Regions from separate parts of the Paenibacillus sonchi genome, predicted to be linked through region 2. Evidence: riboswitches for the same ligand, from Rfam matches in the RefSeq annotation. Region 2 holds a riboswitch; each other region holds the start of a gene.

Region 1 (7,256 bases), 3.0 Mb from region 2:
CTGGAAGGATGGAAGCTGGAGCAGAATACTCTGGTGCGCAAATACATGTTCAATGAATACATGAAGGGGATTGCTTTTGTGGATGAGGTGGCCGCCATATCGGAAGCATTCGAGCATCATCCGCATATTACAGTCGATTATAAAACGGTCTTTCTCCGCTTGTCTGCGGCAGAAGAAGAGGGGCTTACCACGCTGGATATCCGGCAGGCCCATGAATTTAACGAGGCCTTTGAGAAGAACCGTTAACCCAAGCCCGATCGAACCGGTCCGAATGAGAGTTCATCATAACCCTTATATAAAAAATGCCCTGCCATAGGATCAGCATCATCCTTGCAAGGGCATTTTGTGCTTATTCTTCTGTGAAGTGTAAGTGAAGCTACTTCTTCTCTGCAAGCCACATGGCTACATTTGCGATCTCCTCCGGGGCCAGCTTATCCTTGAAGGAAGGCATTTGTCCGCGGCCCTTAGTCACAATGGTGAAGATCTCCCCGGCATCATGCTTGCCGCCTTCCTGCTGCAGGCTGGGTCCTACACCACCCTGGAGCTGATCCCCATGGCAGGTAATGCAATTAGCCTTCACAATGGCCTCAGCACCCGCCGCATCCAGCTGTACTTCCGGCATAGTTGGCTTGTTCTCCTCAGCGACTTCGGCTTTGCCCGGCAAAGTAAACATTAAGACTACCGCAAAGGCACAGGCGGCAAAAAATAAACCGCTCATGATCCATTTCTGCATCTGCATCCGTCCCCTCCATGTAAGCTGCTGTCTACATTATACAAGAAGGTAAAGCGTTATCATAGGGTTTGTAACAAATAATTGGCTGATTTGTGCTATTTATCATAGACCATACAATAAAAAGGCTTATTGCCCGTGGGAGTCCGGCGTTCATAGGTATCTGTAATGGTAAATCCGCTTTTTTGATAAGCGCGTATAGCCCGTTGGTTCCACGTCAGCACCTCCAGATCAATTTCGCGGTCCGGATAACGTTTCAGAGCCTCCTTGACCACAGCATTCATGAACAGATGCCCCATGCCATGTCCGCACAGATCAGGCCGCATCCCGACTCCAAGCCGGACTACGCCTTCCATTGGGAAGAGCTGCGCGAAGCCGCAGAGCGTGCCCTGACCGTTCACCACCGAGACATATTGCTCACTTCGAAGCCGGGGATCACCGAACTCAACGCCCAAAGCCTGCATCTGCTCCCAGGACATCCAGCCGTAAATGTTATACGGAGGCTTATAGACCCATTGGCATATTTCGGCAGCGTGGGCAACATCCATAGGAACACTGTAAAAGGTTGCGGGGGAACTAATCATCAGGTATCGGCCTCCCATCCAAAGTGAAGCGTTATATCTTTAATTATATACATAACCATCCTTTTGGAGCGAATAAACTTTAAGCGGAAGTGAAGCCCCTGACAATTGCGGAATATTATTTTGGAAAATAGCGAAAATTAGGGGTTTTTGTGTTTGGCAGATCATGAGCAGGGTAAATATTTTTTGTAGACAAAAAAAAGCCCCCTCCAGAATTTCGGCAAAAATCCTGGAGAAGAGCCTTTTTGGAATTACAAGTGCTGTTTACTGCACATCGTCGTTGTCTTGGGAGTCGGAAGCTACATTCTGATAAGCATCTGTGCTCATAATTCGTTTGGCGCCAACGTAGCGGTTGACGTAGTAGCTGTCATTCAACGAGCTGACGGTTACACCGCGTTTAGAGGATGCATGTGCGAATTTGCCTTCACCGACATAAATGCCGACATGGGATACGCCGTTGCCGCTTGTATTGAAGAATACGAGATCGCCCGGTCTGATGTTGTCACGCGATATAGCAGTTCCCATTTGGTATTGGGACCCGGACTGGTGAGGAAGGTTGATTCCGATTTTATCAAAAACATACATCGTAAACCCGGAGCAATCAAATCCGTTAGTCGATATTCCGCCGGATACGTATCTTGTTCCGATGGCTTTGTCGATAACCTGATCCATTTTGGAGTCTGCGAAAGCGCTTCCTGCTCCGATAGTAAGGATAATGGAAAAGCTCAGTAAGGCTGATGCCAGCTTCTTCTTCAAAAGTAAATACCCCTTCCAATTGCCTACGAGGTTAGCTTAAGGGTTCGGTTGAAGGTCCCCTATGACCCCTCTGTGAATAGGAGGTCAATTCACCCAAAATCGGTTCCCCCGTTTCCCTAATGATTAAGGAACTCGGCTCGACTGTTGATTAGGATTAGCTTGCGGATCAATACATGACAAAAAGTTTGTAAATTAACTTTGAATAATTACAAAAATGTTACTATCAACTCACTGCAGTAATTGTAACAAAGACAGAAGCTCTTGGCAATCATTTAAAGCATAATAATGCATATTTTTTCCGTTTGACGGGACAAAAATCTATTCTTGAGGGCCCATTTTACGCGCTGCGTAAGCTGTATGGGAGATTTTTTTGGAATATTTAGCAAAAAGGTGTTTCAAAGATCTCCGGAACGTGTAAAAGGGAGAATAAGGAAAAGGAAAAACCCGGAAATGATTACGGCAATAATCAGTCCGGGTTCGTATAAGTTATATTTAGTTGTTAGAGGCAGTAATATTGAAGGGAATAACGTTTATCAATCGTAGGCAACAGCCTGGTACGCTGTAGTGCTCATCACTCGTTTGGCGCCAACGTAGCGGTTGGCCCAGTAGGCTTGGCTCAGTGAAGTTATCGTAACGCCGCGTGAACTGGAGGATTGTGCGAATTTGCCATTCCCGACATAAATGCCGACATGGGAAACTCCCGATCCAAAGGTGTTAAAGAAAACGAGGTCGCCTGAACGCAAGTTATTGCGGGACACAGGGGTGCCGACGCTGAATTGAGCTTTGGAAGTGCGTGGCAGGGTTAGTCCGACATTTTTGAATACGTACCTCGTGAATCCGGAGCAGTCGAAACCGCTGGTGCTGGTGCCCCCGAATTTATAGGTCGTTCCGATTGTTTTGGCGATAACTGTGTCCATTTTGGAGTCGGCGAAAGCGCTGCCAGCTCCTAATGTGAATACCATCACTAATCCAAGTGCTGCTGCGGTGCATTTCTTCTTGAAGTTCTGACTTTTCAAATGATGTACTCCTTCCAAGGCCTGCGAGGTTAGCTTAAGGATTCGGTAGAAGGTCCCCTATGACCCCTCTAAAGCGAGATCAATTCACCCAAGATATGGTTCCCCCGCTTCCCGGTGCAGGGAATTTGGCGTTTTGTGCACCAGAAGAGCGTGTGTAACAAGCTTTAATGCTCAAGTTAAATGTGGTTTACAAGCTGTAACTTAAAGATTACAAATTTGTTACTAGTAGTACAGGCATCATTGTACCAGAGGATTTACAGTTTTGCAAATACTCTTTATCACTTTGTAACTCAAAAAAAGAGTCCCGCTCCCGGTAAGGAGTAGCGACTCTTTTATTATGCCGGTTAAGCGGCTCTATTATTGCGGAAATATTTTACTGCGCCAGAGATGATACTGGGCGGCGATTCCCCACATTTTGAACAGTGTAGTGGGCAGCGGAGAGAACTGGCGGAGCAGAAAGGCCGGCAATCCGGGACTAAGCAGCGCGGTTGCTCCGCAAACAAGCATCATCACCAGCCCGCATGCTCCCAGCACAAGGGAGAGTCCTGCAGATGGAACAATGACCTTCAGGCACACCAGCAGGGATTGGAGTATTCCTGTACCGGCCGTATACCCGAACTGCATGTAGAGCAACAGCTTCCGAATAAAGAAAAGATACACAAGCCATGCCAGGACGTAAGGAACCAGCTTCAGCAGCTGTCTGTAATCCAGAATGCCGCTTAGCAGCAGGTTGTACATTTTGGGAAAAAGCCAGTACAAGGGCAGGGCCGCCAGCACCCATTCTATAAGACTGAACAGCATCACCGGAAGCCCATACAGCCGCATGCCCGGAAAAAGAACATTCCGCGCTCGCCCTTGCGCTCCTGGTGCAGCTCGTGGAGCAGCCCTGCGCGGATGAATGGGGAGACCAGCAATCTTGCTGCGCTCAATACCAGAAGCATCCAGAGCCAATGCTGAACCGCCGGGTCCGAACCCAAAGCGAATTGCCCCTCCACATAGTACAGCAGTCTGCCCAGCCCGCTGCCTCCCGCATGCTGGTCCGGGTAGCGCAGAAGCACGGGAACCACGGCGCTTTTGACAAACTTGTACATGAAATAGCCCCAGAAAAGCCGGTAAATAAATAACAGGATCAATATATATAATTGCTCTTTCATGCTGTGCCAGCCGCAGCTTATCGATCTTTTCACAATCCTTCACCTCACCAGACAAGAGTGCCGAGCAGATTTTCAATCAGGTTGGTCATGCTGAGCGTCCAGCGTGAGAGCGTATCAGGCTCCAGTTCGGCGAGTCTGAAATTGTTCAGATGCTTGCTCTCCAGCAGAACGGAGTGCTCCGGATCAATCTCTGCCGACAGGAGCGGCGCTTTGTAGGACAGCTGAAATGTCGTTTGCTTGCTTTCCCCATTCCAATATCTTTGAACGGTATATCCGTCCGAGAAGGTAAACTTTACCGGCACATCCCCGTGCCGGCTGCCTTTATTGCTTACGGTAACTGAAGATTCATAGCGGGAGTCTTCGTTATCCGCCCCTGCTTTGCTGATAGTATTTGCAATATGATTTATAGCAAAATCAGGAGCGCCGCCACTGTATACATAATGATCGAAATACGTTTGCCATGATTTTTTAGTCACCTTTTCCACCGTCCTTTGAAAGTCCGCTGTTGACGGGTGACGGAAACGGTATTTGCGGACATAAGCGGCCAAGATGGCATCCATTGTTTTGGTTCCGACCTGATGTTCAATGTCTTTCAGCACCAGCTTACCCCTAATGTAGATGTTGCGGGTATAGGCATCATCTCCGGTGTATTTCCAAGTTTCCAGTGTAAGCGGCTGTGCGGAGGGCACCAGACTGGCCTGAAGCGGGAGGTTGGACGCCACCCCGTATTCCTGCTCCATTAGCCGGTCTTCCGCGTAGGAGGTGAAGCTCTCATCGAGCCAGGCCTCTTCAAATTCATTGGTGGCCACCATGCCATAAAAAAACTGATGCCCGATTTCATGGATAATGGTTCGCTCCAGCTGGGTTCCCGGCACATTTTCAGATGCACTAGAGGCGGTTACCAGTGTGGGGTACTCCATCCCGCCTGCACCGCTTCCCTCTTTGGGAGGGACCACGATAGAAAGTGTGGAGTACGGATAAGGACCATACCATTTGCTGAATGTGTTCAGGGCAGCTTTGGCAGCCTGGAAATACCGTTCCTGTAAGTCCTTATGCAGCGGGTCCAGGTAGAGCTTGATCCTTACCCCTGGCACCTCCGATGACGAGAAGGCCTCTTCTGCAACCAGGAAGTCGGGGGAGGCAGCCCAGGCGAAGTCATGAACATCATCGGCATAGAACTTGTAGATTTTCTGGCCCTGCTTCAATTTGGCGGTCTTTACCGGAAAGCCGGTTGCCGCCACGGTGTAATTGGAGGGTACAGAAAGGGTAACATTATAGATCCCGAAATCGCTGTAGAATTCGGAGGTGCCGTGGTACTGATGCAGATTCCAGCCTTCCTGCTTCACGCCCCGGGTGCCGGCTGGCTCATAGACACTAATTTTGGGGAACCATTGTCCAGCCATTATAAAGTTACCTGAAATCCCCATACGCGCGAATATTTTGGGCAGTGTTACTGTATATTTCAGCTTCAGTGTGACACTTTCTCCCCATTGACCGGCTGCGGAAGATGCACCTTGACCAGTGTTTTGTCATGCACGTTGCCATCATCGGGTTGTACATACTGCAGCCGCTGCATGAGCGAGACGCCGTCACTGGTCCGCAAATCCGTCAGGGTCATGCTGCCGTAGCCATTTGCAGGCATGGTATCCCCGCGGAGCTTTCCCCGGATTCCTTCATGAAGGTGGTATCTTTGGAGGCAAAGGCATTCGGATACAAGTGGAAGTAGAGGTCTTGTACCGGTTTTTGGCCGGGGTGGGTCCAGGTGACCGTCTCTGAAGCCGTCAGCGACCCCGTTGAGGGGAGCAGCTGCGCGTCAAGATGATATTCGGTTACCCGCTGGCTAAGGGCCTCCGATACGGGGAGCGGCCTGCTCTCAGGGAGAACGGGCTGTGGTGCTTTGATCTGTGCGGCTGCGGGGGACTTGGCCTCTTTGGGAGCAGCTGCAGTCTGAACGGCCGGGTTATGCCCTGAAAGAGCCCAGATTCCACCTCCCAGAAGGGCGAGGGTGGCCAGGGCCGCAAAGATGAGGGTGTACCTTAATGACAATGGCTTCATACTGTGATTCCTCCCGTGACAAGCATCTACGGGATGTATATGTTTGCATTCGCCGCATTATTAGCTAAAATTAAATTATTAGTGAGAGGGAAGGATGTGCACTTGTGGATAACAACCAACCAGAGGGCAAAAAACCGATGGCTCTGAATATCGTGAATGCCAAAAGCAAGCATAAGGGGTTCGGCGCAGGCTCCATCGATTTGAACAATGTATCGCCGGTCATTATTGACGGCGGTGAAGCCGTTATCGATATCGGTGCCATGCATGCCAAGAGTAAAGTGGAGAAGGGCATTAAATTCAGTCCGAACCGTGAAGATGTTCCGAACGGAAGACAGGTGTGGGTGGTATGGGTAGCTGTAGACCGTACGCCTGAAGGCCAGTCCTATGGCGGAGTCACAGCCTGCGAGATGTGGATTGACACCGAAGCCCGCAGAGGCTGGAAGATTCTTGCCGATCACGTGAACAAGCTCGATTCTGCCCTGAAGCGGAGAGTGATTCTGGAGGGGCTTGGTGCAGCGGACAAGTCTGCACTGAGGTCATTGCTGATTGCCCATAATGCGGAGTGGTGGGATGCTTCCGCCGCTGAACTCAAAGCTGCGCTGTCAGAATAAGCGATAACCCGCCATTGTGTGGCATAAGACTATTGCGTCTGCATTACACAAACAGCCAAGCTCCCCTTTTCAGGAGAGCTTGGCTGTTTCTATGTTGTATAAAACTGCAGGGTGCGGGTGACAGTTTATGATCTGCTGAGCAGGTTAAGCTTGCGCTTGAGCTGGCTTACCCGGGCCTGACTGATGCCAAGAACCTCGGCAAGCTCCTTCTGATTAGCATAGGGGTGATCTTCTATAGCCTTCTCCAAGCGTTGACTCATTTCCTCTGTTTTGCTCCGCCGCCCCCGCGGCCGGGTTCAGGAGTGATCTCTGCGGGACTTTGCAGCTGAACGGTCTCATCGGCCGTCCGGTCT
Region 2 (7,256 bases):
CCAAAATCCCCGTCTTCAATCCCATGCGCATTTATGAGGATGAGGATTTCCTGAATATCATTCGGACTTACTCGACTGAAGAACACCGGATCTATGTAATGGCGCATATTAATCATCCCCATGAAATCACAGCCGAAGCCCGCAAAGCATTTCAAGCCCTTCACCATGCCGGTGCCATTGTCGTCAATCAAACCCCTGTCCTGAAAGGAATCAATGATGACCCGGAAGTTCTCGGAGAACTGCTCCGTCTATCCTGGGCCGGAGTCACTCCCTATTATTTCTTCGTTAACCGGCCAGTCGCCGGCAACCGGGAGTTTGTTCTCCCCCTTGAACGTGTCTATCGCATTGTTGAGCAAGCCAAATCACGAACCTCCGGTCTGGGCAAAAGAGTGCGGCTGGCCATGAGCCATTCCTCCGGAAAAATAGAGATTCTGGCGATTGATCAAGGCAAGGCGTATCTCAAGTATCACCAATCCAGAGACGGGGAATACGGCAAGTTCATGATTCTGGACTGTCCGGTGGTTCGATGATTTGCCCGGCAAAGAGGAGCACTGGAACAGACCTGTGCAGGCAACAGGCATGTTTTCGGCTTCCGAGGATCTATTGCTGCAAGCTGCCCTTTCTGACTGATGGCTCAGCAGGGCGGTATCATCCGCCCTCCAGCCCGTCGCCCCGCTGATGAATGGCATGCTGGTCGATCAGGAAATTTAACAGCAGGCGGTTAAAAAGCTGCGGCTGGCACAGATGGCTGGGGTACATGGCATCATCCAGCACCACCAGCTGCGCCGAAGGCAGCATGGAGGCGTTCTTGCTCGCCTGCGCCAGCCTCCACTCATTCTGGCTTCCGGTTACACACAGCACAGGAACCTGCAGCTTGGCCGCATAGGCAAGAATATCAATCTGGCGCAGGGCAATCCGCTGTTTGATCCCTTCGGTTGGCCGTTTATGCAGCAGCTCATTCCGGAGGATATGATAAGCGGGCAGCCATTTGTTATAGGCGATTCTCAGGGAGCGCAGAAGCAGCTCAGGCGGCAAATAATACGATATCCATGAGCATCTCTCGACAATTCCCCATAACCGGTTATTTAACGTGGAATCATGTCCGTTCGAACAGTTGTCCACCAGCACCAGCGCACGTACCAGCTCCGGGTTCTGCACAGCGAATTTCTGGGCCAGCACACCCCCGCCGGAGCTTGCGACGAGAATCACGCTCAGCAGCCTCAGACGGCGGAGCAGCTCCTTCAGATCCTCACACTGGGTATCCAGAATGCGGTGAACCTCGACATCCATTTTTCCGGACAACCCGTTCCCTCTCAGATCCAGAACAATCACTTGAACACGGTCACGAAAATACTCAATTTGCGGCTCAAACAGATGATGCGAGGTCAGGTGATCATGAATAAAAACAACCGGCACCCCTGTACCATAGGTTTCGTAGTAGATAGTAGTTCCATTTAGTTGAATTTGCGGCAATCCATTCGTCTCCTCTCTTCTACGCTTACGGGGTTAGCTGACGGATTCGGGCCTGAAGAGTAGCCCTACTCGAATGTTCGAGATTCACCCCTTGGCATGCCAGTTGCAAAACTGCACACGCGGTGGTTCCCCCGCTTCTTTTACAGAATTCAGCGAAAAAGACAATATTCTTTAGTTTACTATTATTTATACTGTGAATCATTCTCCTTCGTCTCATTCTTTTCCAGCACCGGCTTCAGATCATCCTGCACGCTGCCCTTCCATAATGGCACACCCGAGCGGTAAGCCGACCGGCCATTCAGATGCCCTGCAACCGGAGAAGTGATGAAGACGAATACAATCGCGAGCAGCAGCTTGATGCTGACTATGTCTATATAGAAGTAAAAAAACAGAAAGGCTCCTGTCAGCACACACAATACACCCAGTGTAGCACTTTTGGTGGCGGCATGGGAACGTAAATAGACATCCGGCAGCCGGACCAGTCCAAACGCGCCAAGCCCGCAAAACAATGCGCCCAGCAATACCAGTATCACAATTAGCAGCTCACCGATCAAGCTTATCACCTCCATGCTCCATAACCGTGTCTCTTTCAATATATCTGGCTAATGCCGTAGTCCCGATAAACGTCAGAATTCCGATTACAAGGACAATTTCGAAATAATCCTCTGTCTTCTGCCGCATGCTCAGTACCGCGACCACCGCCAGCAGATTGATGCCGATGGTGTCCAGCGCAGCAATCCGGTCTGAACGGGTTGGGCCTTGAATCAGCCTGTACAGGCAGGCCAGCATGGCCAGTGCCAGGATCGTCAGTGAAATATTAAGAAGTATCGGAATCATTGCCGGGTCACCTCCATAATCGCTTTTTCAAAGGTTCCCTCGATCTGGCGGGAGAGCTGGCCGGCGTCCTCAATATCCATAGCGTGAATATAGAGGGTCCGGCCGCTTCCCGACACCTCCAGCGTTAGCGTCCCCGGTGTCAGACAGATGAGGCATGAGAGCAGGGTGACCTCAAAATCGGATCGAAGTGCGGTTTCATAGGCGAAGATGCCCGGACGAACGGTCAGTCTGGGACGAATAATTTGCCGGATGACCGCAAAGCTGGACCAGACCAGTTCCCGCAGAAACAGTGCCAGCAGCTTCACTATGGACCACACGCGGTTCAAATAAAGCGGCTCAGGAAGGAACTTGTGCAGCACCATCAGAATTCCGCTTCCCAGCAGATAGCCGATTACAAAGCTTGAGCCTGACCCGTCGCCGCTCAGCATCATCCACAGAAACGCAGTCATCAGGTTTAATAAGATTTGAACAGCCATCTTCATCTACTCCTTCAATACAGCTTCAATGTAAAGCCGGGGCGAACCAAGCACTTCCCCCGCCTGTGATACATAGGTATTCACCCGCTCTGCTCCAAGGCCCATCAGGATGACCAGAACGAGGAGTCCGGCAGCCACCGCCGTCCCGCTTTTTAGTTTAACCTTGGGCGGTTCCGTGTCCGGCATATTGCCCCAGAAGGCAAGTCTGAACACCTTGATCAGCGAGTACAGCACGAGCAGGCTAGAACCCAGTCCGATGAGGGATAACGTCAGCATTCCAGCATCCAGTCCTCCCCGGATGATCAGCACTTTACCGGGAAATCCGCTGAATGGGGGGATGCCGGCAAGTGCCAGTGCCAGTGCGAAAAAGCTCCAGCCCAGCAGCGGGTAACGTTTGATCAGCCCTCCCATGTGCTCAAGCCGATCCGTACCCGCAGCGGCAATCATTAACCCTCCGAGAATGAACATAAGGGCCTTGCCCAGCATATCGTGCAATAGATAAAAAACAGCTCCATCCAGTGCATCCGGTGTTCCCGCAGACAATCCGAAGGCGACAAAACCCACACTGACAATGACATTGTAGTTGAGGATGCGCGGGATATCATTGTATGCAACGGCACCCAGTGAGCCGAGAATCATCGTAGCCGCCGCCATCCAGGCGATCCAGCCATTCGTGAAATCAGGATCTTCGGCAAAGATAAGCGTAAAAGTTCTTATAATGGCGTACAGCCCCACTTTGGTAAGCAGCGCCCCGAACAAGGCCCGGACTGCTGCCGGCGGCGCACTGTAGGAGCCGGGGAGCCAGAAGAACAGGAACAGCCCGGCCTTTAGAGCAAAGACGATCAGAAACAGCACAGCGATCACATTAAGAACACCGCCCTGCCCTGCCTCGTGAATACGCTGGGACAGGTGAGCCATATTCAGTGTGCCCACCGCTGCATACAGGTAAGCAACTGCTGCTACAAACAGCGTTGAGGACACAATGTTAATCAGCAGATACTTAGAGGTTTCCCGGAGCTGCAACCTGATTCCACCCAGGGATATCAGCGCGTAGGACGAGATTAGCATCACTTCAAAGAACACGAACAGATTGAAGATGTCTCCGGTCAGAAAAGAACCGTATACGCCCACAAGCAGAAAATGAAAAAAGGTATAGTAATAAAATTTTTCCCGCTCCGCACCGATGCTGGTGAAGGAATACAGCAGAATCCCCAGGCTCACCACCGACGCCGTCAATACCAGCAGTGCTGCAAACATGTCTCCTACAAACACAATGCCATAAGGCGGAGCCCAGCCCCCCATGTGCAAGGTTTGTATGCCCTCATGATGGATGCGCGCGGCCAGTATAACCGACACAACAAGATTCAGAATTCCGCCCAGTGTGCTTATCCACCGCTGCACCAGCACCTGCTCTTTCAGAAACATCAATAGAACAGCCGTACACAGGGGAATCAGAACCGGCATGACCAAGAGATTATTCATTGCTCCTCCTCCCGGACGTTATCCAATTCATCGGTCCCGTGAGCCTGGTACGCACGATAGGCCAGTACGAAGAAGAACGCGGTAACCCCGAAGCTGATCACGATGGACGTCAGAATCAGCGCCTGCGGCAGCGGGTCCACATAGGCATCCGCCTTGCCGCCTAATACTGGTGCTGCCCCTTTTTTTAGTCCGGCCATAGTCAGGAGAAGCAGATGGACGCCATGCGTAAGCAGGGAAGTACCGAGTACAATCCGCAGCAGGGTTTTGGACAAAATCAGATACACGCCGACCGTAAATAAAACACCGACCGCTACAGCCATCATCCATTCCATTTCACTCATCCCCCCTATGGTAAAAATAACGTTCATGGTCACGCCAATGACTGCCAGATATACACCCAGATCGAACAGAACCGCTGTCGCAAGTTCAGTATCGCCAAGCAGCGGCAGATCAAAATGGCCAAAGGAATGGCTCAGGAACGGCGCGCCAAACGCAAAGGAGCCTGCCGCTGTCAGAATCGCGGTCAGCAGCCCCGCCGCCGTGAGGACGCGGTAATTAACCGGGAGAAGTTTGCGGACCGTATCCACTCCCAGTGAAATCGCCATCAGCATCAGACCTGCGGACGTCATTAAAGCGCCGATAAAACCTCCGCCCGGATGATTGTGTCCGGCAAAAAACAAATACAGCGAAAAGGTAAGGATAATGACTACAATCACTTTGGACATCGTCCGCAGAATCACATCATTGCTGCGCAGCGGAAACAGATAGGGTGACGGTTTGTTTTTTTCCGCCGGGGTCAGCGCCCCTGGCTCCATTCTCAGGTGGACCAGCGCATAAATGCCAAGGGATGCAATGCCGAGAACCATGATTTCAAACAGGGTATCGAAGCCCCTGAAATCTACCAGAATGACATTTACTACATTTTTGCCGCCAGCCAGGGAATAGCTTTCTTTAAGGAAAAATTCTGAGATCGGCGCAAAAGGACTGCTGCCCATCGCCGCCAGTGCAATCAGTGTCATCGTCAGACCAACTCCCACAGCTATAATGAGATTCGGCCATTTAAAGGAAGCTTTGTCCTTCTCCCGCTTCAGCTTCGGCAAATATCTGAAGCACAGCAGGAACAGGATCACCGACACCGTCTCCACGATCATCTGCGTCAAGGCAAGGTCTGGCGCACGGAAGATCACAAACAGCAGGGTCACCATGTATCCGACCGTACCTGTGAACAAAATGGCATTTACTCTCGACTTGGCAAAAGGGACGGCAAACGCTGCTGCCAGCATGACCGCAACCACCGCCGCTTCGTACATCGATACCGGAGCGTAGTCCGTCATGCCCAGGGTTATCCCCTGCGCTCCAAGCAGCGTACTCCCCAGGGCAATGATGAAGAACCCGAAAATGTACAGCAGATAATGCCGGTTGCTGCCAGTCATATAGAGGTTGGTGAAGCGGGCTGATCCGCCTTCCAGCGCGCGAATGCTGAGGTTATATATACGGTTAAGCGAATCCCTCCCGCTCCATTCACGCTCCAGGATCCGCAGTCTGCTATAGCCCCTATACAAAAGCGTTCCGGCAGCGATTACGCCAAGGGTCATAAAGATTTCCGGAGTCCAGCCATGCCAGAAATGGATCGGAACATGAAGGTTTTCCTCCGGCGGCAGCAGCCCATATTGAATCGAAGCTACTGCCGGCTCAATTAAGGAAGAGCTTAAGAGGTCCGGGAAAAAGGCGAAGATCACCGCCAGGGAAACTAGCAGCACTGGGGAAAATAATAGCCCCGGCGGCGCTTCATGCGGCACTTTGTCCAGCTTCTCCGGCTGCAGCTTGCCGGTGAACGTCCGGAAGACCAAGATCATGCTGTATACAAAGGTAAATACGCTTGCTATCCAGGCAAGAACCGGAAACAGCAGCAACCAGAACTGTGTACTCCATACATGCAGCTCCCGGATATCAAGCACAGCGGTAAAAAACATCTCTTTGCTCAGGAAGCCACTGAACGGCGGAAGCCCGGCCATGGACAAGGCGCCGATGAGCGCCACGGAAAAGGTAACCGGCATCAGGGACATTAATCCGCCCAGCTTGCGCAGATCCCTCGTATTCGTCTCGTGGTCTACAATGCCAACCACCATAAACAGGGTTCCCTTGAACACCGCATGGTTGATCAGATGAAAGACAGCCGCCGCAGTAGCCATAGCATAGAATAGAGACTCTTCTGTACCTGTAAAGAAGGCCGCCGCCGAGCCCAGTCCCAGCAGGCACATGATCAAGCCCAGCTGGCTAACTGTAGAAAAGGCGAGCATCGCCTTCAGATCAGTTTGCTTAATGGCTTTGAACGAGCCATATAACAGAGTGGCCAGTCCGCACACGGAGACCAGCCAGAACCATTCGGACTGTCCGGCGAAGACGGGCGTCAGCCGTGCCACCAGATACAGCCCCGCCTTGACCATCGTCGCTGAATGGAGATAGGCACTGACCGGAGTCGGCGCCTCCATGGCATCGGGAAGCCAGATATGAAACGGAAATTGTGCGGATTTGGTGAACGCTCCCAGCAGAATCAGCAGCATAGCCGGAATGAACACCGGTTCCAGGGACAGCTCTCCGGCTTGCAGGGTAATCTCCCGGATACTGTAGGTTCCGCTCATCACATACAGCAGGTTGAACCCGGCAAACATCGCCAGTCCGCCAAACACGGTGATCAGCATCGACTTGAGCGCTCCGTAGCGCGATCTCTCCCGGCGGTGCCAGAAGGCAATCAGCAGGAAGGAAGTAATACTGGTCAGTTCCCAGAACCCGTAGAGCACCATTAAATTATCAGACAGCGTGACTCCCAGCATGGCTCCCATGAACATAAGCAGATACATGTAGAAGTTATGGATGGATTCCATCCGCTTTTCCAGATAATAAATCGAATATAAAACTACCAAAGCTCCCATCCCTGTAATCAGCAGGGCGAACAGCAGGCTCAGCCCATCCAGCACCAGGGTAATA
Region 3 (7,256 bases), 3.3 Mb from region 2:
TCTTCAGGCCAATCCGGTCCAGCGTTTGTACGGCCAGCGAGTTATCCGTAAAAAGACGCATGGTCGCTGCATTCTGATAGCTGTATGCCTGTGTCAGCACATAATTCAGGCCTTCCTTGCCTGCTGCAGCCAGCTTCGTCTTCGCATCCGCATAATGTGCATCCAGATCAGCAAGAACCTTGTCCCCCTCAGCTGTTTTGCCGACAGCAGCAGCAATGGTTTTGAAGATATTTTCCATCTCCGCATACTGGTCGCCTTGCCCCTCAGGCGGATACAGGCCCAAAATCAGTGTTGGCGCAATCGCCTTCAATTGATCATAAATCGCTTCATGGTTGTCAGTGTTGGCAATAATCAGATCCGGCTTCAAGGAAGCTATCGTCTCCAGATTCGGCTCGGAGCGGGTTCCCACATCCGTCACGCCTGCATCAAGTGGTGCTTCAGACGTTACATACAGCTTATAGTTTTCGTTGTCTGCATTACCTACCGGCTGCACACCAAGCGCAATAACATCTTCTGTAAAAGTCCACTCCAGAACTACGACCTTTTTCGCGGGCTTGTCCAGCTTTACCTCGCCTTTAGCGTCTTTTAATACAATAGGGCCAGCTGCGGTTGCACTGCCCTCGTTCGTAGCGGCTGCATTTGGAGCGGCTGCATTGTTAGTTGCGCCTCCGTCCGCTGCTGAATGATTTGCGTTGTTAGATCCACAGCCTGCTGCAACCAATACGACGATAATAAGCATCATTAAGCTCAATAACCTTTTGTTCACTCCGGATATCCCCCTATATGTATAACATTTAATTACGTATCGTGATAATCGTTATCATTTCAGTGATAATGATTATCATTCATTAGTTATATTATATGGGATTCCGCTGAAAGTCAAAGTTAAAATTAAAATTAAATAGCCCCGCCTTATATTCAATCTTCTGAATACAAGGCGGGGCAATAATAATAGACACTGTTTAAAGTTTTCTGTCCCAGAGGACTTTATTCACCGGCCATCTGACGATAGCTGGTATCGCTTACTACACGGCGGGCTGTAACATAACGGTCACGGTAATAGGAATCCGAGAGCTTGCTTATTCTTACGCCTTTGCTGCTTGAGGAATGTGCAAACTGGCCATCCCCGATATAAATGCCTGCATGGGAAACCCCGTTACCGAAAGTATTAAAAAAGACCAAATCCCCCAGCCGCAAGTCATCCTTGGACACCTCAGTGCCAGCCTTGGCTTGAGATCCTGTTGTACGCGGCAGATCACCTGCATTGAACTTCTCCATAATATATAAAATGAAGCCTGAACAATCAAAACCGGCTGCCGTCGTTCCTCCCCATACATAAGGAGTTCCCAATACCCCATTCACTTCATTCTCAAGACTGATTTCACTTGCGTATGTATTCGCTGGAATAGCTGTGAATAATAGCGCAGACCCTATCAACGACATAATGAACTTTTTCAGAACCCTTTGCTCCCTTCAATGCCTACGGAGTTAGCTGAGGGTTCGGTTAAAGGTTCCCTATATTCCTTTGCTTTCAAGAATAATTCACCCAAAAGTGGTTCCCCCGTTTTCAAAATGAAATTCGGCAACAATTCATTAATTTTTTGTAACTATTTCTATAGTATTTTATCTAGTATCACTCTGTCAATCCTATTTCCTGTTTTATCGTTTTCATTGTAAAATAATACAAAAATATACCCAGTTTATAGTATAACCTCCGCCAACAGGGAGCAAGTAACCCGTTAAATGAACATGATTTATACTAATTTTATCTCTCCCTCTGTAAGTCTATATTATATTAATAGTATAAAGGTTACATAAATGTTACTCTCCGCTTCCTTGCCGCCAAGCCGCAATATCCGCTCCAGCGACTCGCCCCGCTCTTGCCTGGCCGGTCCGGATGGTGGAAAAAGGCCGAACGAAACGAAGCACCGCAACCCGTTAGCCCGGATTGCGGTGCTTCATTTTTGAAGAGGACACGTTAAAATCACCGGCATGGCACAATTTCAACTTTATTTTCCTAGTGAGATGTTAGACTTATTCGCTTGGTCTTCTCCAGGGATTGTCAGAATATTTGATAGGTCTAATAACTTTGCAAGGAACTCCTGCAGCAATAGTATTTGGCGGAATGTCTTTTGTAACTACACTCCCTGCTCCAATAATACTATTCTCGCCAATGGTCACGCCTTGTGTAATCTTAACATCACCGCCAAGCCATACATTGTCCTGTAAGATTATGGGGGCAGAATAGACCCCTTTATCCGCTCTTTCAAAAGGATCTTCCGCATGATTTGCTGCATATAGTCCCGCTCTAGGACCTATGAACACATTGTTGCCAATTTTCACTTCGTTGCAATCAAGAATGATCATGTCATGGTTAATATATACCTCATTCCCAATCGAAATATTAAAACCGAACTCACACCGGAAATCGGATTCAATATATACATTTTCCCCGACTTCTGCAAACAAGCCTTTTAGAATGGACATATCGTATTCATCATTTGTATTTACTTTGTAATTGTACTTCCTGCAAGTAGATATTGCCTGTGTTCGAAGTGCAGAAATATCTTTTCCGACATCATCATACATTTTCCCGGAATTTATCATTTGTTTGATTTCTGAAATATTCATATGGCCTCCTGATCAAAATAAATTAGCAAACTTATTCACCATCTCTTATGTTCTTTACGGTTTTATTCTCCAGTGAAAAATTAGAGTAGATTCTATCGCCACCTTTTCCAGTCGGAGCTTGCGGGAGAAACCCTACCTTAACGGCCTCTTCGACAGGTAAATTAAAGAATCTTGCCATATAAAACTGAGTACCTGTTAATGAATAATGAAAAGCAAAGGACTGGCCTACCCGTGTAATCTGAAGCCAAACGGAATTACTGTCGATATTATTTCCATTCGCATCGTCTGATAATGAATTTGTTACTACGCTCACAATGGCATGGGTATTGAAATCGGTAAGTTCGAAACACAGTTTTGCCCAAACATTGATGTCTTTCATTACCATGACTGAAGCAGAATCATAAATATCTTTAAAATCATGCTGTACCTTTACGCGCATAACAAAATCACCAGAAACCTCCGTGAAAAAAAACGGAGCGTTTGCGAGAGTGCTCGGGGTGGCCCCTTCTTCTGATACAGCTCCATTGTTGCAGAAAAAATCGCTATGCTCAGGCGCATACAATATCATTGCTTCATTCTCAAACCGGATGCTGCTTGGATTAAGCCAATTAAAGTTTTCAAAATCGGTCTGGCCCATTGGATTTCCCTCCTGTTTTTCCTAAATATGTACACACTATGATGATATCATCAAAGATCATTTAGTGAAGGTAAAAAGTTATCAAATTATTGCAGAATATTCTCATACTGGTGTTTTTCAAGGCGTTAATTTTAAAAAAGCCCTGATACATCAAGGGGTTCTTGATCATCAGGACTGACTATGTTGTGCTAAAACTATGTTCCAAACGGTGACAAGATGAGTTACAACTCACAAAATGGGTTCATTTCCGCTGAATGCCCCGCTGCCGCATCCCCTCAAACAGCAGGATGGTAGCCGCCATAGCGGCGTTGAGCGATTCGGCCCGGCCGGCCATCGGGATGATAATGCTCTTGTCGACGAGGGCCGCCGCCTGCGGAGAGATGCCCTGGCCTTCACTGCCGATCAGCAGCCACTGGCTGCCGTGAAAATCATGGGTGTAGCAGGATTCCACCCCCGTCAGCGAAGTGCTAACCACAAGGGCACCGCGTTCCCGGGCCTGCGGCAGAATGTCGCTTAGTTCCCCCTCAACTACCGGGAGATGGAACATAGAGCCCATCGTGGAACGGAGGGTCTTGGGGTTGTACAGATCGGCGCAGCCTTTGCCGAGGATTACGCCGTCTGCGCCTGCGGCATCCGCGCTGCGGATGATCGTCCCCACGTTGCCGGGGTCCTGGACCCCGTCCAGCACCATAACCCAGCTATCCCGCTTTACGAGGATAGTTTCCAGTCCCTGCTGCCCCTTGCGCACAATGGCAAATACCGGCTGCGGCGTACCCGTGCTGCTGCATTTGGCAATGACCGCCGCCGAAACGCCGATCACCTCCATGCCCTGCACGGACTGAAGCAGCGGCTTCAGCTCCGCAGGCATGCCTTTATCCAGATCATAGGCCAGGCATTCCACATCGGCTTCGGCCAGCAAAGCCTCCTGCACAAGGTGGATCCCTTCGATGATATACTTGCCTGCTTTGTCGCGGTGCTTTTTCTCCTGCAGTCCGGCCCATTCTTTTACCCGTGTATTTTGGGGTGACCTAATTTCCATAAAGTCCTACCTTTCTGTTCCTGCCCTGCCTATTGATACGCCATTTCCAGCTTGGTCAAATTGTCCTTCCGGCCAACGATAACCAGTACATCCCCTTCGGCCAGCCGGTCCTCGGCTCTTGGAGAGATATTCATTTCCTCGCCCCGGCGGATCGCCATGACATTGCAGCCATATTTGGCACGGATATTCAGCTCCTGCAGATTTTTGCCCAGCATCGTTCCGGAGACCTTCATATCCAGAATGCTGTAATCCGGCGACAGCTCGATATAATCAAGAATATTGGGCGAAGCCAGATGATGCGCCACCCGCATGCCCATATCCCGTTCAGGATAGATCACTTTGTCTGCGCCAATTTTGCTGAGCACCTTGCCGTGCAGCTCGCTTTTGGCCTTGACCAGAATCGCCGGTACGCCCAGGTCCTTCAGAATCAGTGTCGTTAGAATGCTGGCTTGAATATCTTCCCCAATCGCCACCACAACCACATCAAAGTTGCGGATACCCAGTGCGCGCAGCGCCTCTTCATCGGTGGAGTCTGCGGATACGGCATGGGTTACAATGCCCGAGATTTCCTGCGTGCGCTGCTCGTCAGCATCGATCGCCAGCACATCGAACCCCATACCGCTGAGTGCCTTGGCGACACTTGAGCCGAAACGCCCCATTCCGATAACGGCGTATTGTTTTTTTGCAGCCATATCTGTACCTCCCGTAGCAATTTGCATCTCACACAGTATAGCATAAGCCCACCCAAACTTGAATTTCCCCTGCACTTTCAGGGCACATTATAACGAGGCAATAGAAGCTGATCTTTAGAATTTAATCTGAGCGGCCAGCAGCCTCTCCGGATGAATAACCACTATAGTGAAGGAGGTATTACTCATGCCGGTTACCATTGATTTGCGCCAGGCGATTATCCATAAGGTGCACGGACAATCCGAAGCCGAACTGCGGGAGATGATTGAAGGCTCGGTGGACGGGCCGGAAGCGGCGCTCCCTGGACTTGGTGCTGTATTCGAAATGATGTGGAAGGATCTGGATCACGCCAAGCAGGATGCGCTGGTCTCGATGCTGCATAGGCATTTAGAAAAAATCACCCCAGGGTCCATTACCTCCTAAGGAAGCGGGACGCATGGAGCTAGAAAACCTCCGCTATCTACGGTGCGGCACCGTAGGGCGGAGGTTTTTTTGCAAAAGCTTATTCGTTATTCGCAGCGGAACATCCGTTCACTTAAGGAGCAGTTTCCAGGAACTTCGCGGTCGGGTTCTTCTCCATCGCGGTACGCATCGCGTATTCGTTCTCGAAGAGCACCACATAGTTGCCTTTCTTGTCCGTAACGAGTGTGGAGTTGATGCGGAACTTGCTCGGGTCCGGCTTGTTCTCATCCACAATCCAGCGTGCGAACTGGTAGCTCATCCGCTGGAGCTGCACATCCACGCCATACTCGCCCTTCATGCGGTATTCGAAGACCTCGAACTGCAGCTGTCCGACTACGCCCAGCAGGATATCGTCGAAGTTGACCGTGCGGAACACCTGAATCATGCCCTCCTCGGTTAGCTGGTCGATCCCCTTCTGGAACTGCTTTGATTTCAGCGCGTTTTTGATGCTGACTTTGGAAAAAATCTCCGGCGAGAACGTCGGCAGCTCGTCGAACTCAATATCCCCGGCCTGGCTCAGCGTATCCCCAATGCGGAAAATACCGGGATCGAACAGCCCGATAATATCCCCCGGAAAAGCCTCCTCAACAATATCCCGGTCCTGGGCCAGGAACTGCTGCGGCTGGGACAGCTTAATATCCTTGCCCGCACGCACATGCTTGACACTCATCCCGCGCTCGAACTTCCCCGACACAATCCGCAGGAAGGCGATCCGGTCGCGGTGGGCCGGGTTCATATTCGCTTGGATTTTGAACACATAGCCGGTAAATTTCTCGTTCGTCGGTTCAACGTCACCAGCGTTGCTGCGGCGCGGCTCCGGCTTCGGTGCCAGCTCCAGGAAATTGTCCAGGAAGGTCTGCACGCCAAAATTATTAATCGCACTGCCGAAGAACACCGGTGTCAGCTCACCGCGCAGCACTTTGTCATAGTCAAAAGCATCTCCTGCCACGTCAAGCAGCTCCAGATCCTGGCACAGCTGGTCATGCAGGTATTCTCCGGCCATCTCGCGGATGATCGGGTCATTATAGCTTTCTACCTTTTGAACCTTAATTACAGAGTGGTCGTCGCCTTGGAACAGCTCTACCTGATTTTTCATCCGGTCATATACGCCACACAGCTCGCGTCCGCCCCCGATCGGCCAGTTCATCGGTACGGACCGGATGCCCAGCACATTCTCCAGCTCTTCCATCAGCTCGAACGGACTTTGGCCTTCGCGGTCCAGCTTGTTGATGAAGGTAAAGATCGGAATGCCCCGCTTCGCGCAGACCTGGAACAGCTTGATGGTCTGGGCTTCCACACCCTTTGCGACGTCGATCAGCATGACCGCACTGTCCGCAGCCGTTAAGGTACGGTAGGTGTCCTCACTGAAATCCTGGTGACCCGGAGTATCCAGAATATTCACCCGGTGATCCATGTAGTCAAATTGCATCACGGAGGACGTTACCGAGATTCCGCGCTGCTTCTCAATTTCCATCCAGTCACTTGTCGCATGCTTGCTCGCTTTGCGGGCCTTAACCGACCCTGCCAAGCGGATCGCGCCGCCGAACAGCAGCAGCTTCTCCGTCAATGTTGTTTTCCCCGCATCCGGGTGGGAAATGATCGCAAACGTTCTGCGTTTGTCCACTTCCTGTTGCAGCTTCTGATCCAGTGCCTTGTTCATTGCACATATCCCTTCATATATAAATTCCTGCTTCTCTTCCATTGCCGGTTACCCATCAAATCGGTGCTCTGCTCATTTGTACAAATCCCTTCATCGGTGAATTTTCCATTGCCTACAGTACACTTACAGTTACATCT
Region 4 (7,256 bases), 760 kb from region 2:
TGGAGTGTATCTGGCAGCAGTAGTTCATTCAAAAAAAGAAAGGAGAGAGGCCGATGTCTGAGCACCCATTTTATATGGATTTGCTGGTCCTCTTTTCTATTGTCATAGCATGTTTATCCAGCTTCATAGCCGTGGATCTCGCGGAAAGAATGGTACGTTATAAAAGAAGTGTGTTTTTTGTCTTGTTCAGCTCCGGTGCTCTGGGAATAGGGATGTGGAGTATGCATTATATCAGCATGATCGCGATGAAGCATGAGAGCACGGCGTCCTATTATATCCCGATGTTGTTACTCTCACTGTTTGTACCCATTGCGGCTTCCTATGTGCTGCTGATGCTGTTCAATAACACACGCACGCGGAGCAGCAAGGCGGCCCTTGGGTTTGGCGGGCTGCTGTTCAGCTGCGGCCTTCTGATCATGCATTGCAGCGGGATGATGAGCGTGCGGTATACGGCGGCTTTTGAGCAAAGTACGGGTTCGATTCTGGGGTCCTTGGTACTCTCATTAGCGGTCCCTGCGATTACAGCCTCCTATCACCCTAATTGGACAGCGAAGCGTTATAATATGTTTTCCGCCAAAAAATTATTGCTTATCCTTGTACTGACTGCTGTGCTGTCGGGAACAAATTATATAGCTATGGCCGGAGCCTCATATGTAGATACGGGACCTTATATCTATGTGGGCAGGACTCCGCTCCTGAATGATTCAATGCTGGGAATGATTCTAGCCTGCACGTTCCTGCTGGTAGTGGCCGTTGTGCTGGGGCTTATGTACAAGGACCGGAAGCAGGTGCTGTTCACGGCACAATTTAATGAGCAGCGCTACACCGCTTTATTCGAGTTCAGCCCCGATATGGTAGTGTGTATCGACCCTGTGCGCAAAAAAGTGATCAGCGCCAATCCATCACTCCGGCAAACCACAGGTTACGGACAAGAGGAACTGAGTGACTATAAAAGTATATTATTCAGCACCGGGGATGAACAGGCCCTCAAAGCAGCCGTTAAACGCGCTGCGCGGGGACAGTCCGGAAAGCTGGAAATAATCGTCAAAACCAAAAGCGGAGCCAGGCTGATTTGCAGTACAACCGTTTTTCCGCTGGTGAATGACAAAGAAAATTATGTGTACATTATCGCTGAAGACATCACGGCACTGGCGGAACAACAGCAGGAGCTGCTGATCGCCAAAAATGCGGCTGAAAGCGCTGCGCGGATGAAAAGTGAATTCTTAGCGACGATGAGTCATGAAATCCGGACCCCGCTTAACGGCATTATTGGCATTAACCAACTGCTCGCTGAGGAAATCACGGCACCGGACCATCAGGAATTATTAAAGCTGCAGAATACGAGCAGTCTTGCATTGCTGAGTGTGATGAACGATGTGCTCGACATTTCCCGTCTTGAAGCCGAGAACATGCTGCTGGTAAAAGCGCCGTTCAAGCTTCCTGCACTGCTGCGGGAATGCATAAACCTGTTTGCGGTTGCGGCCGGCCACAAAGGGCTTGCATTGAACCTTGAGATCGCCCCGTCCATTCCTGAACAATTAATCGGGGACAGTGCGCGAATCCGCCAGATCCTGGTAAATCTGATTGGCAATGCAGTCAAGTTTACCCACGAGGGGGGCATAACAGTTACAATTGAGCCCTACAGCAAAGAGGGGACTTCCCTGGGACTGCTGTTCAGAGTCAGTGACACAGGAATCGGGATTGCGCCGGACAAGCTGGAGCTGTTGTTCCAGCCCTTCTCACAGGTGGATGCCTCCCATAACCGGAAGTACCAAGGGACTGGTTTGGGGCTGGCGATCTGCAAAAAGCTTGTTGAGCTAATGGATGGCAGCATCTGGACGGAAAAGGCCAGGGAAGGCGGGACGGACTTCTTTTTAAGATCCCGCTGCAGCTTATGGATACCTTCCCGCGGGAAGCGTATTCCAATGAACAGGGAGTCCGGGAGAAGCGGGAAAAGTCGGAAGTGGGTTGAACGGAGGTTTGCCAAGCGGAGAGTTTTAATTATATAATTTTAAAGAATATGATATCCTCACAACAGTCCTTCCAGGACAGAAAGGAACTCTCTTTTGGGCAAATCTAAAACAAACAATGGCACGGTTTCTGGGTTAAGTAAAGCCGAGAAACGCAGAGCTGAGCTGGAGCAGCAGAAACAGAAAACGAGAATTCTAATTATTAGTACGGTCGCAATCGTAGTGATTATTTTTGCCGGACTCTTCATGCTGGCATCGAAGGATTCCTCTTCAACGGCAGGTTCAGGCAAGGCGGTTGATTTCAATTACAGCGGGTTCCGAAGACTTGGAAAGAGGATGCACCGGTCAAAATTGTCGAGTTCGGTGATTTCAAATGCCCGGCCTGCGCCCAGTTTACAGGTGTCATCAAGCCGCAGATTGTGCAGGAGTATGTGAATCAGGATAAAGCAGCCTTCTACTTCGTAAATATGGCTTTTATCGGCCCGGATTCCGAAACGGCTTCGCTGGCGGCACTATCAGTCTACCATCAGAACAATGACGCTTTCTGGACATACTACGATGCGCTTTACGCCAATCAGGGGGATGAGAATGCAGAGTGGGCCACAGAGGACTTCCTGGTGAGCCTCGCGGAGAAGGAGAAGCTGCCTGTTGATCTGGATCTTTTACGCAAAGATATCCAGGAACGAACTTATGAAAGTGAGCTGCAAAATGATATCAGCATCGCCAAAGATACCGGTGTAACCTCTACGCCTACTGTTTTCATTAATGGACACAAAGTAGATAAGCCTTTCGACATGGAAGCTATTGACGCTCAGATTAAATCCGCTTCCGAAGCTGTGAGTGCCGAATGATGAAGATCGCTGCTTTCTGCAGACGCCACTGTCTCTATTTGGCCTGGTTTGTGTCTGTTATCGCAGTAGCGGGAAGTTTGTACCTGAGTGAGGTATTGAAGTACGAGCCCTGCAAGTTATGCTGGTTCCAGCGGATCTTTATGTACCCGCAGCTTATTCTGCTGGGCATTGCCACCTACCGGAATGACAAAAAGATCATTCCCTATGTGCTGCCCCTAAGTCTCATTGGCGGCTGCATCTCAATCTATCATTATGCGGAGCAGAAGATACCGGCACTCAGCAAGGTGCTTCCCTGCACGATTGGCGTACCCTGCAACAAGGATTATCTGAATTATTTCGGGTTTATTACGATCCCTTTACTGGCCTTGATTGCCTTTGCGCTAATCGCAATTTTGCTCTGGACCGGACGCAAAGAGGACATCTCTAACCATTCCTGAAATTTTTGACACAATTAGGGTTCAAAACCTTGAAAAAACAAGCGTTGAGAGGATAATCGCAGAGAATGAAAGATCCATATATCCCTCATCGTGGTTTTGCGTAAAATGGATCATTTTTCATTCTTTTTTCATTTTTTTCACCGCTTTACGGAAGGGCCATTGTAGACTATCATTAGACCTTGTGAGAAGTTGAATATGCGCTGAATTTTCCGGATGGAAAAACGGGGGAACCAACATTGGCCTAAGCGCCAACGGGGTGAATCGGGACGGTCCGCAAGGGCTGTAACCGTAGGGCTACCACAGCCCGAATCCGCCAGCTAACCTCGTAAGCAATGGTGGGATAGTGACGATGCGTAAGCATGCGGATCATTTCCGTATGCTTATTTTTGTGCCTGCATTTATGAAAATCCACCTATGAAAACAGCGCACGGTACTACCGTTTCAACCTAAACAAGAGAGGAACTGTTACTACAATGGTAAGCAAGGTAAAACGACTATTGATCGGGCGTCCGATGAAGTCGAACGAACTCGATCATGAAAAGTTATCCAAGGTGAAAGCACTGGCTGTCCTGTCTTCTGATGCGCTCTCGTCTGTAGCCTACGGAACGGAACAAATCCTGATTGTGCTGGTGGCCGCAGGCTTCACAGCTATCTGGTACTCATTGCCAATCGCATTAGCCGTATTGGGCCTGCTGGCTATACTGATTTTATCCTACCGTCAGACCATCTTTGCTTATCCGCAGGGCGGTGGCGCGTATATCGTAGCCAAAAGCAATCTGGGTGTTCCAACCGGACTCCTCGCCGGGGGATCTTTGCTGGTGGATTATATTTTGACCGTTGCGGTTAGTGCATCGGCGGGTACAGATGCGATCACATCCGCTTTTCCAAGTCTCCATAATCATAGCGTACTTATCGCTGTTACCGTGATTTTGCTCTTGACGATAATCAATCTGCGCGGGGTAACAGAATCTGCCTCATTCATTGCTATTCCCGTGTATCTGTTCGTGGCATCGATCTTCGTATTGATCATTGCGGGGGTATTCAAATATGCAACCGGCGGAGCACATGCCAATGTCCCTGAAATCGGGGCTGCGGTGTCGAATGTCAGTTTGTTTTTGCTGCTTAAGGCCTTCAGCTCCGGCTGTTCGGCTCTGACCGGGGTAGAGGCTGTATCGAATGCCATTCCGAACTTCAAGGCACCTGCGGAAAAAAATGCGGCCAAAACCCTGATGATGATGGGGCTTATCCTGGGGATTATGTTTACCGGAATCACGCTGCTGGCTTACTGGTATGGAATTACGCCGGATGAAAAAGCTACAGTCGTATCACAAATCGCCGAATCTACGTTTGGGCGCGGCGGTTTGTACTTTTTCATACAAGGAATCACAGCGGTTATTTTGTTCCTGGCTGCCAATACAGCTTACTCGGCGTTCCCGCTGCTGGCGTTTATGTTTGCCAAAGACAAGTATCTGCCCCATGCATTTATGGTCCGTGGGGACCGCTTGGGCTTCTCGAACGGCATTATCTTTTTGGGCGTATTATCCGCTCTGCTGGTCACGGCTTTTCACGGAAATACGGAAAGCCTGATTCCGTTATATGCGGTGGGCGTTTTCATTCCGTTTACGCTGTCCCAGCTAGGGATGATGGTGCATTGGTACAAAACCAAACCTAAAGCGTGGCAAAATAAATTTGCGGTGAACACGGTGGGGATGCTTACGACTCTGACCATTACCTTAATCTTCATTATCACCAAATTCTCCAGCGTCTGGATGGCCTTTATCTTCCTGCCGGTTGTAATGTTCGTGTTCCACAGGATTCATCACCATTACCTGAATACTGCGGATCAGCTGCGGATATGTCCGGCAACGGATAAACCCTGCATCAAGGGAAGTACAGTGGTCGTACCTGTCGCTGGTGTAACACGCGCGGTGCTGCATTCGATCAGCTATGCCAAGTCCTTAACGGATAATGTGGTGGCTGTGTATGTAGGCTTTGATGAAGAAGAGATCAACAAAATGGAGCAGAAATGGGAGGAATGGAATCCGGGCGTGCGCCTGATTGTCCTCCGTTCCCGTTACCGCAGCATTCTCCGTCCGCTGGTTAAATTCATAGATACAGTAGAGTGGAAGACTGCTTCAACCGATCATATTACTGTACTCATTCCGCAGTTTATCACTAAGCATTGGTGGCAGGCCGTCCTGCACAATCAGACCAGCTTGTTCATCCGTTCATATTTAATGAATCAAAAAGACATCGTCGTTGCAACCGTACCTTATCATTTGCATAAATAGACAGATGGCTGCCAACATGAAGGCTGTTTCCGGATTCCGGGAGCAGTCTTTTTTCATATATAAATGAATCCGTTAGCCAAAACGTGAATAGTTGCAAAAGCAAAATAATTATATTGACATAGAGAATGAGAATCAATATCATTTAATGGGGTAAGGCCAAGGCATCTAAGACCTTTGACCATTTCAGATTGTACATATACAGGAGGGGTATCCATGTATTCGTTTAAATTAAAGAGAGCAGGCCACAGGAAGCTGGCCTCAATCGGGCTTTTGACGCTGACGCTTATTTTGTCCGCCTGCGGCAATAACAACAGCGCAAATTCAACAGGGGGTGCGGCCAATGCACCCGCAGCTTCAGCGGACGCTACAACAGCACCTGCTTCAGAAGCTCCGGCAGCAACAACTGCTCCTGCGGTAGAGAAAACAGTAACTGATGCCATGGGGCACAAGGTAACCGTTCCGGCTAATCCGCAACGCGTGCTGGCTTCATACCTGGAGGATTATCTGGTAACGCTTGGGGTAACTCCGGTAGCACAATGGTCGGTAACCAACGGAGTTCAGGATTATCTGGCAGATGAATTGAAGGATGTTCCAACGATCAGCTTTGATCTTCCCCTTGAGGCTGTAATGGGCTTCGCGCCGGATTTTCATATTGTACAATCGGAATCCAGCGTGCAAAATGGCCTCTATGACCAGTTGAACAAAATCGCACCTACCTATGTGCTGGGCGATGAGATGAGCAAAGACTGGCGCAAGTCTCTGCTCAAGATCGGTGAACTGCTGAACAAGAGCGCTGAAGCTGAGCAGGCGATAGCCGCTTATGATCAAAAAGCTGCCGATGCCAAAGCAAAAATCTCCACTGTAATTGGAGATGATTCTGTTGCGATCTTGTGGCTTATTAAAAAGAACTTCTATATTGTAGACGAAACACGCAGCAGCGGGGCGGTAGTATACGGTGACCTCGGTCTAAAGCTGCCTAATCTTGTTACAGAGATTCCTTCGGCTTCCAGAGCAACCTGGAATCCGATTTCTCTTGAGAAGCTGGCCGAGCTCACTGCAGACCATATCTTCCTGGTTAACAGCGACAAGACTGAAGGTTCAGAAATTTTGAACAGTCCGATTTGGAAGGGCATTCCTGCTGTTAAGGCGGGAAATGTTCATGAATTTGCCTCCAACCACAGCTGGCTGTACAGCGGAGCGATAGCCAATTCCAAAACCATTGACGATGTCTTGAACAGTCTTGTGAAATAAGAAATCCTCATCAACTGGGTGAAACTCCCGGACATGTGGAAGGTGCAGGACGTTGTATCCCCGGATACGCGATCCCTGCACCTTTTTTAGAGAATTGAATGCTTGTGCATCATTCACAGATTTGCGATAATGAGAATGATAGTTGTTATCATTTAGATTATCAGTAATTATCCTGGTAAGGGGACGGCTTATGGTCACATCCACACACTCACAATCCCGCACTCATCCGGAAGGGGAAAAACAGCTGAAATCCCGCCCTGCTGCAGCAGTAGTTATATTGATTGCAGGACTTGGGGCTATACTGTTCGGTCTGGCGCTTTCCGTTTCGGTAGGTGCGGCGGATATTCGGCTGGCATCCGTATGGGAAGCGGTATTTCGCTTCAATCCCGAACTGCCGCAGCATCAGGTGATCCGGGAACTGAGAATTCCCCGTGCATTGGCCGGAGCGCTGGTCGG

Evidence for each region. A riboswitch is a leader RNA that binds a small molecule or an ion and turns the genes downstream of it on or off. The one in region 2 is predicted to bind cyclic di-AMP.
Region 1: another riboswitch for cyclic di-AMP. It lies ahead of JI735_RS09150 (C40 family peptidase); the one in region 2 lies ahead of JI735_RS22175 (alpha/beta fold hydrolase).
Region 3: another riboswitch for cyclic di-AMP. It lies ahead of JI735_RS03695 (C40 family peptidase); the one in region 2 lies ahead of JI735_RS22175 (alpha/beta fold hydrolase).
Region 4: another riboswitch for cyclic di-AMP. It lies ahead of JI735_RS25675 (APC family permease); the one in region 2 lies ahead of JI735_RS22175 (alpha/beta fold hydrolase).

The regions. Positions count from the first base shown of each region.
Region 1 is NZ_CP068595.1:1,972,820-1,980,075, forward strand. It holds gene JI735_RS09135 (4a-hydroxytetrahydrobiopterin dehydratase) at 1-246, shown strand, start outside; gene JI735_RS09140 (c-type cytochrome) at 377-733, opposite strand; gene JI735_RS09145 (GNAT family N-acetyltransferase) at 829-1,314, opposite strand; gene JI735_RS09150 (C40 family peptidase) at 1,576-2,067, opposite strand; cyclic di-AMP (ydaO/yuaA leader) riboswitch at 2,073-2,215, opposite strand; gene JI735_RS09155 (C40 family peptidase) at 2,601-3,029, opposite strand; cyclic di-AMP (ydaO/yuaA leader) riboswitch at 3,087-3,224, opposite strand; gene JI735_RS09160 (hypothetical protein) at 3,441-3,908, opposite strand; gene JI735_RS09165 (hypothetical protein) at 3,884-4,270, opposite strand; partial or broken gene JI735_RS09170 (M1 family metallopeptidase) at 4,282-6,292, opposite strand; gene JI735_RS09175 (YwhD family protein) at 6,397-6,903, shown strand; partial or broken gene JI735_RS09180 (AbrB/MazE/SpoVT family DNA-binding domain-containing protein) at 7,029-7,256, opposite strand, start outside.
Region 2 is NZ_CP068595.1:4,991,793-4,999,048, reverse strand. It holds partial or broken gene JI735_RS22180 (KamA family radical SAM protein) at 1-630, shown strand, start outside; gene JI735_RS22175 (alpha/beta fold hydrolase) at 649-1,473, opposite strand; cyclic di-AMP (ydaO/yuaA leader) riboswitch at 1,481-1,638, opposite strand; gene mnhG (monovalent cation/H(+) antiporter subunit G) at 1,656-2,033, opposite strand; gene JI735_RS22165 (Na(+)/H(+) antiporter subunit F1) at 2,017-2,310, opposite strand; gene JI735_RS22160 (Na+/H+ antiporter subunit E) at 2,307-2,786, opposite strand; gene JI735_RS22155 (Na+/H+ antiporter subunit D) at 2,793-4,268, opposite strand; partial or broken gene JI735_RS22150 (Na(+)/H(+) antiporter subunit C) at 4,265-4,588, opposite strand; partial or broken gene JI735_RS22145 (Na+/H+ antiporter subunit A) at 4,613-7,256, opposite strand, start outside.
Region 3 is NZ_CP068595.1:814,197-821,452, forward strand. It holds gene JI735_RS03690 (ABC transporter substrate-binding protein) at 1-766, opposite strand, end outside; gene JI735_RS03695 (C40 family peptidase) at 988-1,458, opposite strand; cyclic di-AMP (ydaO/yuaA leader) riboswitch at 1,463-1,595, opposite strand; gene JI735_RS36810 (sugar O-acetyltransferase) at 2,035-2,631, opposite strand; gene JI735_RS03705 (DUF1349 domain-containing protein) at 2,663-3,268, opposite strand; gene JI735_RS03710 (TrmH family RNA methyltransferase) at 3,510-4,307, opposite strand; gene JI735_RS03715 (potassium channel family protein) at 4,337-5,026, opposite strand; gene JI735_RS03720 (small acid-soluble spore protein SspI) at 5,184-5,420, shown strand; gene JI735_RS03725 (peptide chain release factor 3) at 5,533-7,119, opposite strand.
Region 4 is NZ_CP068595.1:5,753,662-5,760,917, reverse strand. It holds gene JI735_RS25690 (ATP-binding protein) at 54-2,009, shown strand; gene JI735_RS36335 (hypothetical protein) at 2,030-2,275, opposite strand; gene JI735_RS25685 (DsbA family protein) at 2,321-2,821, shown strand; gene JI735_RS25680 (disulfide oxidoreductase) at 2,821-3,258, shown strand; cyclic di-AMP (ydaO/yuaA leader) riboswitch at 3,447-3,605, shown strand; gene JI735_RS25675 (APC family permease) at 3,732-5,549, shown strand; gene JI735_RS25670 (iron-hydroxamate ABC transporter substrate-binding protein) at 5,763-6,800, shown strand; gene JI735_RS25665 (FecCD family ABC transporter permease) at 6,991-7,256, shown strand, end outside.